2 regions of the Piscibacillus salipiscarius genome follow, and region 2 is predicted to be linked to the other one. Evidence: a T-box and tRNA genes for the amino acid it is inferred to sense, from the RefSeq annotation. Region 2 holds a T-box; the other holds one or more tRNA genes.

Region 1 (3,958 bases), on a different contig from region 2:
AAAGGCATTCGCTGGGAGTCAGAAGAAGCGGTGAAATTTGCGGACGAGCTATATGAACGAATTGCTTATTTAACGATTAAGGCAAGCCATGAACTTGCCAAAGAAAAGGGAGCCTATCCTTATTTTGAGGGGTCGGAATGGGAGAGTGGCCATTATTTTGAAAAACGTGGCTACCATTCTTCTGAGTGGCAAGAACTAATGCAAGATGTCCAAAAACACGGCATTCGGAATGGCTACTTATTGGCGGTTGCGCCGAACTCGAGTACAAGCCTAATTGCAGGAAGTACCGCAAGTATCGATCCGATTTTTAAAAAATTCTACTCAGAAGAAAAGAAAGATTATAAGATTCCGGTCACGGCACCCGATTTAAGCGCGAAAACATTTTGGTTATATAAATCAGCCTATGACATGGACCACAGCTGGACGATTAAACAAAACGAAGCACGCCAGAAGCATATTGATCAGTCGATATCGTTTAACTTTTACGTCAAAAATCATATTAAAGCTAAAGAATTACTAGCGATGCATCTGTCAGCCTGGAAAGCCAAATTCAAAACGACCTATTACACAAGATCAACGTCATCAGAAATCGAAGACTGCGAAAGCTGCGCATCGTAAGGAGGAATTATTATGACTGAAACGATACAAAAACGACGTTTATATGACTATCAAGCACCGAATGCATCAACAGGGATCATTAATGGAGAAAGCTCCAATGTGCTTAACTGGGATGATGTCAGATTTAGCTGGGCATACCCGATGTATAAAAATATGCTCGCCAACTTCTGGACACCATTTGAAATTAATATGTCTAATGACCGTAAGCAGTGGCCAGAATTAACTAACGACGAACAAGAAACATTTAAGAAAATCATCGGGCTACTAGCATTCCTAGATTCGATTCAAACGGACTATTCAGCTAAAGTAGCGGATTACTTAACGGATTCGAGCTTGTCAGCCTTGATGCAAGTCCTGTCGTTCCAAGAAGTGGTTCATAATCAGTCGTATTCCTATGTCCTATCGTCATTAGTCGATAAAGATGAACAAGACCGCATCTTTGAATACTGGAAACATGATGAAGTGCTGCTGGAACGAAATCAGTTTATCGCAGAGGGCTATGACCGATTTGTAGAGGTACAAACGCCTCAAGCATTCATTGAATCCGTCGTCTATGATGTCGTGTTAGAAGGCTTATTCTTCTATGCTGGCTTTGCGTTCTTTTATAACCTTGCCCGAAACCAGAAGATGGTCTCAACGAGCACGATGATTAATTACATTAACCGTGATGAGCTTATTCACGTGAATTTGTTTGCGCATATTTTTAAAGAAACTTTGAATGAGAACCCAGGATTAAATACAGAAGAGAATAAACAGTTTGTGACGGATACCTTTAAAAAGGCTGTTGATCTTGAAGTCAAATGGGGTCAGCATATTATTGGGAACAAAATTGATGGCATTAACATGGATGAACTAGAGGAGTACATTAAGTATACAGCGAATAAACGATGTAAGCTATTAGGCGTCAATGCACCTTACCCTCATATTACGGAGAATCCAATGAAGTGGATCAAGGCTTATAAAGAAGTGGACGAAGGCAAGTCAGACTTCTTCGAGCAAAAATCCCGTCAATATACGAAGGTATCTGACACCAATGGATTTGATGAATTATAAACAGCAAGAAGGCAGGGTGGAACTGCCTTCTTCGCTAATTTTAGAGATTGACTAAACAAACTAAATCATGTTATATTTATTCTTGTCGTAAATATTTCACATGCCGGTGTGGCGGAATTGGCAGACGCGCACGACTCAAAATCGTGTTCCTCACGGAGTGTCGGTTCGAACCCGACCACCGGTACTATAACTTTTTTGTAGAACAAATTTAAAAGACACTTTAAACACCCATGAGCATTATTACATTAATGTTTATGGGTGTTTTTGTATGTGTAGTCATGAGAAATAATGATGTTTGAATTGAAAGTCAATATAGGTGAAAGGATTGGTAGTCTTGTCTAAAGTAATAATTCACGCCAATGAATTGACGAAAAGATATGGGAGTCATATAGCTGTAAATCATATAAATTTAGAAGTATATGAAGGTGAAGTATTTGGTATTATTGGTCCGAATGGGGCAGGTAAAACAACATTCATCGAGATGATTACTGCATTTAGAAAACCGGATAATGGAAGTGCACAAGTAATCGGTCTAGACTCACAAAACGACTTTTATCAACTACGGGAAAAAATTGGTGTGCAGCTCCAGCAAGCAAGTCTATATGAAAAACTCAAGGTAAAAGAGGTACTGAAACTTTTTGCTTCTTACTACAAGAAGAATCGCCCTATAGAAGAGTTGGTTTCTATGTTGAGATTGGAAGGGTACTTGAATAAATATATTAAGCACTTATCTGGTGGTTGGAAACAACGTGTATCTTTTGCTTTGGCTCTAATTAATGATCCCGACATCGTAGTATTAGATGAACCCACCACGGGACTTGACCCCGAAATAAGACGAGATATATGGAGTATCATTCAGAAGCTAAAGTCAGAAGGAAAAACTATTATTTTAACGACTAATTATATGGAAGAAGCACAATCCCTCTGCGACAGAATAGGTGTATTAAAAAAAGGAAAAATGGTAGCCTGTGGAACAAAGCAAGAACTGGAAAAACTGCTTCCAAGTAAACAAGGAAATCTTGAAGATGTATACATGAACTTGACTGGAGTGATGAGGGAGGAGACTCGTGCATGAGTAAAATGATAACGAACCATATGATTGCAGACTTAAAGTTATTTTTGAGGGATCCTATGGCTCTGGGCTTTACGTTCGTATTACCTGCAGTTTTGTTTATTATCTTTGGAAATATATTTGGAAATGAATCATATGGTGGAGTGGAATATTTCGATTTATACATATCTGCTATGATAGCAATCATGATTTTAAATATCGGGTTGTTTACTATTGGCCTTCAACTAGTGATTGATCGGGAAAAAGGTGTTTTAAGGCGGCTAAAAGGTACTCCATTACGTCCGTGGGTTATGTTTTTAAGTATCCTAATGAAAGCAATTATCGCGGCAATTGTTGGTGCAATTGAAATTATGGTCATTGCCTATTTTTTATTCAAAGTCCCCATGACAGAACACATAATGTCTTATTTTTTAATGCTTGTTATTGTAACTGTGGGCTTTTGTAGTTTCTGTTTAATCATTACAAGTGTTTCCAAAACAGCTGGTGCAGGTTTAGGAATAGCTTTCGTTCTCATGTATATTATGTTATTTCTTTCTGGCGTCACAATTCCTTTAGAAATATACCCAGAAACTGTTCAGACGATTGCACAATTTGTTCCATTATATTATGTACATGATGTATTACAGCTCGTGTGGAGAGGAGCATTTTCTTTCTCAGACATTACTAGTGTCTTAGCACTCGTATCGTTTGCTGGAGTATCTGTTTTAATATCCAACCGATACTTTAAGTGGGAGTGATCTAAGTAATAACAGGTAGTTACTTCCTTCATTTCAGCTCTTAAACTCTGAATATATGGGTTTAAGGGCTCTTTTTATTAGATAATATAAAAGTCGAAAAATTAGAACATTTTGCTCATGAAAATAGTCAAATAATGACAAGATTTTTATGTCGTATCCTGTAATCTATTAATAATTTGATAGTTTACTAGACGAAGCTATCTTAAATTAATAGAAATAGGAGGGGTCTTAGTGACAAAACGATTACGGAGCATTTTATTTCTTGTTTCGACAATAGTGTTAGTTTTGAGCACTTCTTTATCGACAATGTCTATAGCTGAATCTCAAAACAATTCCATTCAAGACAGTTTACAGCAATCATCAACTCATAAAATTGACAACAAAGTTAGAGAACAGATGGATAGCAGTGATGAACTATCGCTTATCATTATATTAAATCAACAAATTGATGCTGCTAACATAATGAAACAAGCAAATA
Region 2 (3,958 bases):
TTTCATAAAGACGAAGTGTGTCTGCACCATGAGAATCTACGATATCATCAGGGTTTACAACGTTACCTTTTGATTTACTCATTTTTTCATTACCTTCACCAAGAATCATACCTTGGTTAAAGAGTTTTTGGAAAGGCTCTTTAGTTGGTACAACACCAAGGTCATAAAGAACTTTGTGCCAGAAACGTGCATAAAGCAGGTGAAGGACGGCGTGTTCTGCTCCTCCAATGTAAAGGTCTACTGGTAGCCACTTTTTAAGTTTTTCTGGGTCTGCCAGCATGTCATCATTATCTGGGTCGATATAACGTAGGTAGTACCAACAGCTTCCTGCCCATTGTGGCATTGTGTTCGTTTCAAGGCGGCCCTTTTTACCTGTTTTAGGATCTGTGTACTCAAGCCACTCCGGAATGTTCGCAAGTGGTGATTCACCTGTACCAGACGGTTTAATTTGATCTGTTTCAGGTAGTTCTAATGGTAGCTCGCTTTCGTCAAGAGCTGACATCGTTCCATCTTCCCAGTGCACAATTGGAATTGGTTCGCCCCAATAACGCTGGCGGCTAAATAGCCAGTCGCGTAGACGATAAGTCGTTTTGCGAACACCGTGGCCATTTTCTTCAAACCAAGCGATTGCTTTTTCAATAGCTTCATTTTTGTTAAGTCCATTTAAGAAGTCTGAGTTTACAAGCGTACCGTCTTCTGTGTAAGCTTCTTCATCGATATTTCCACCTGATACGACTTCGACAATTGGTAGTTCAAACTTCGTCGCAAATTCGTAGTCGCGTTCATCATGTGCTGGAACGGCCATAATAGCTCCTGTCCCGTAAGTCATAAGCACGTAGTCGGCAATCCAAATTGGCATCTTTTCACCATTAGCTGGATTTATAGCATAAGCGCCCGTGAACACGCCTGTTTTATCTTTTGCAAGATCGGTACGCTCGAGTTCACTTTTGGTTTGAACGTCATTCATATATTGATTGACCGCTTCACGCTGCTCATCCGTTGTAATGTCTTGAACAAGTGGATGTTCTGGTGACAGCACAGCATAGGTCGCACCAAAAATCGTATCTGGACGAGTCGTGAACGCTTTAAAGGTATGGCCTGTATCTGCGATTTGGAATGTGATTTCAGCGCCTTCTGATTTTCCAATCCAGTTGCGCTGCATATCTTTAAGGCTCTCAGGCCAGTCAAGTTCTTCAAGATCTTCAAGCAGGCGGTCCGCATACTCGGTGATTTTTAGCACCCACTGACGCATTGGCTTACGAACAACTGGATGCCCACCGCGTTCACTTTTACCATCGATGACTTCTTCATTTGCTAGAACTGTTCCTAGTGCTGGGCACCAGTTAACGGCGACTTCATCCATATAAGCGAGTCCTTTTTCGTACATTTTGACGAAAATCCACTGCGTCCACTTGTAGTAGTTTGGATCCGTCGTATTAATCTCACGGTCCCAGTCGTATGAAAAGCCAAGTGATTTAATTTGGCGTTTGAATGTCGCGATGTTTTGTTCAGTAAATTCAGCAGGGCTATTCCCTGTATCTATTGCATATTGTTCAGCTGGTAAGCCGAACGCATCCCAGCCCATTGGATGTAAAACTTCGTATCCTTGCATCCGCTTCATGCGGGATACAATGTCTGTTGCTGTGTAGCCTTCAGGGTGACCGACGTGAAGGCCTGCTCCTGATGGGTATGGGAACATGTCTAACGCATAAAATTTCGGTTTATCCGAATCGGCGTTGGTTTTGAATGTTTTATTGTTTTCCCAATAGGTTTGCCATTTTTGTTCAATGCTTTGATGATCGAACGCCATATAAACTCCTCCTAAAATTTTAGATTCCACTTCTGAATATATAAGGCTGTTTTAGGTTTACTAACGGCGGACGCTTTCCGTGGGCACGGCTTCAACTTCCTAAAACTCACTACATTCGTTTTAGGGGATTTTCAGCTCGTGCTGTTCCCGCGACGAACTGGACGTTCTAGTGTCGGCGTTGGTCACAAATGCTACTTGCATTACCTCTTTGCTTAAGTTTGCGCCGAGTAATCGCAGGCGCAGGACGTGACCGCTTTTAGCCGACCCGGAGTCGCCGCCTTCGCTTACCATTTTTAATTGAATAAAACAACCTAAACTAAAAAACTCCCACCCCAACCGTAGTTGGGACGAGAGTATTACCCGTGGTACCACCCAAATTAGTACAATAAAAGTACTCACTTGAAATCCTTAACGCGGATGAATCGGTCCATCTTACTTCGGTTCAGATGGTCAACTTCAAAGGCGAGTTCAAAAGTTGTAAGGATAGCTCGCACCAACCGCTACCTCTCTGAAAAGCTTACAGAGCTCTTTACTACTCCTTCATTAACGTCGGACTATTTTAATTTAATACATATTCTATGCAATGAACTGGTAAATGTCAACTTTTATTTTATATTATTAACCAATGTGTCATGATATTATAAGTATGAACTTTTATTAAAGGAAGAGATCAATGAAACAAATCATTCCATATGCGCACAGTTTATTAGAAGAAACTATTACAGAAGGCAATATTGTTGTTGACGCCACACTCGGAAATGGGCACGATAGTGTGTTCCTAAGTGGGCTCGTTGGAGAAAGCGGGCTTGTTTACTCTTTTGATGTTCAGGAGGAAGCGATCCGGCAGTCGGAAAAGCTTTTTGCCGAACACGATGTACATAATGTAACGACAATTTTTAACGGTCATGAAAAAGCTGGCGATGAACTCCATAAAAGACATGTAGATTCCATTGATGGATGCATTTTTAACCTAGGCTTTTTACCTGGCAGTGATAAGGCAGTCACGACTAGTAGTGAGACGACGATCCAAGCAATCGAGCAACTTTTCTCTATGCTAAAACCTATGCGGTATATTGTCATTGTGATATATCCTGGGCATGAGGAAGGTCAGGCTGAAAAAGATGCATTGCTAAATCACTTAAAAATCTTCCCTGCTAAAAAAGCGGATATCATTCGTTATCAATTGGTCAATCGAAGTGATCGGGCGCCATTTGTGGTTGCGATTCATAAAAAATAGGTAGGTCATCACTGCACAATTTGTACTTTTTCCGCTTCGGCTTGACCAGGATACGATGCATCCATTCCATCATATCTCACCCGAATATGATCACCTACATCATACTGAGAGCCCGAGTCCACTTCGAACCAAACAGCATCAGGTGGGTTCTCTACCTCTAATAAGGATGCTTCATTCATAGACGTTGCCTCATCTTTAGTCAACCCTGCTACGACAAGCACTCTAGAACCCTTAATCTCTATTATGTGACCATCAAACACGTTAGATTGATGAGGGTCTAATTCTTCATTTGTAATCTCTGAGCACGCTGGCAGGAACAACGCCAGTATGAACATAAGGCTACTAATTGTTTTCATAAATATCCTACCTTATGATTGTAGTAAGTATCTAGCACCTGAAAAGTTAAGTAACCGAGAGATTCCTTCAGGATGATAAGGCATTAACCGATCGCCTTCCTCTAAATCAACCCATTCTACTTTGAGAATATTTTTTTCATTTGGAATGACCTCTGGAGTTTTTATAATTTCCCCTCTAAATGTAAAAAAGTGAACATGGTTTCCATCCATAAACGCCTCATTTATAGCAATGACTTCATGAACCTCAACGTCATAGCCTGTCTCTTCTTTAGCTTCTCTTATGGCTGCATCCGTTAACGTTTCTTCCTTTTCAACAGCCCCGCCTGGCAAGGACCAGGATTTGTTTCTGTTTAATACCATTAAAACTCTATTCGTTTCTTCATCAAATAATAGCGTATATGCAACGTCAACTCGCTTCATTTACACACTCCCCATTCATTGAAACATTTTTTTACTCGCCTAACCCTTTCTTCTTCTTCCACTTTCGATATGCTCGTCCGTTCATAAAAATCATCTGAGCTTTCATCCCGCTATGGCGAAGAAGGTCTTTCCTAT

The links. A T-box is a leader RNA that pairs with one kind of tRNA and senses whether it is charged. The one in region 2 lies ahead of leuS (leucine--tRNA ligase), so its partner is inferred to be a tRNA-Leu.
Region 1: it encodes a tRNA-Leu, which carries the amino acid that the T-box ahead of leuS (leucine--tRNA ligase) is inferred to sense. The anticodon was not compared.

Annotation. Positions count from the first base shown of each region.
Region 1 is NZ_JBHUMZ010000014.1:7,096-11,053, forward strand. It holds gene ACFSW4_RS04635 (ribonucleoside-diphosphate reductase subunit alpha) at 1-618, shown strand, start outside; gene ACFSW4_RS04640 (ribonucleotide-diphosphate reductase subunit beta) at 631-1,671, shown strand; tRNA gene ACFSW4_RS04645 (tRNA-Leu) at 1,774-1,855, shown strand; gene ACFSW4_RS04650 (ABC transporter ATP-binding protein) at 2,006-2,746, shown strand; gene ACFSW4_RS04655 (ABC transporter permease) at 2,743-3,480, shown strand; gene ACFSW4_RS04660 (S8 family serine peptidase) at 3,712-3,958, shown strand, end outside.
Region 2 is NZ_JBHUMZ010000044.1:1,495-5,452, forward strand. It holds gene leuS (leucine--tRNA ligase) at 1-1,810, opposite strand, end outside; T-box leader at 2,151-2,366, opposite strand; gene ACFSW4_RS12440 (tRNA (mnm(5)s(2)U34)-methyltransferase) at 2,484-3,047, shown strand; gene ACFSW4_RS12445 (DUF3221 domain-containing protein) at 3,056-3,403, opposite strand; gene ACFSW4_RS12450 (NUDIX hydrolase) at 3,416-3,823, opposite strand; gene ACFSW4_RS12455 (tetraprenyl-beta-curcumene synthase family protein) at 3,855-3,958, opposite strand, start outside.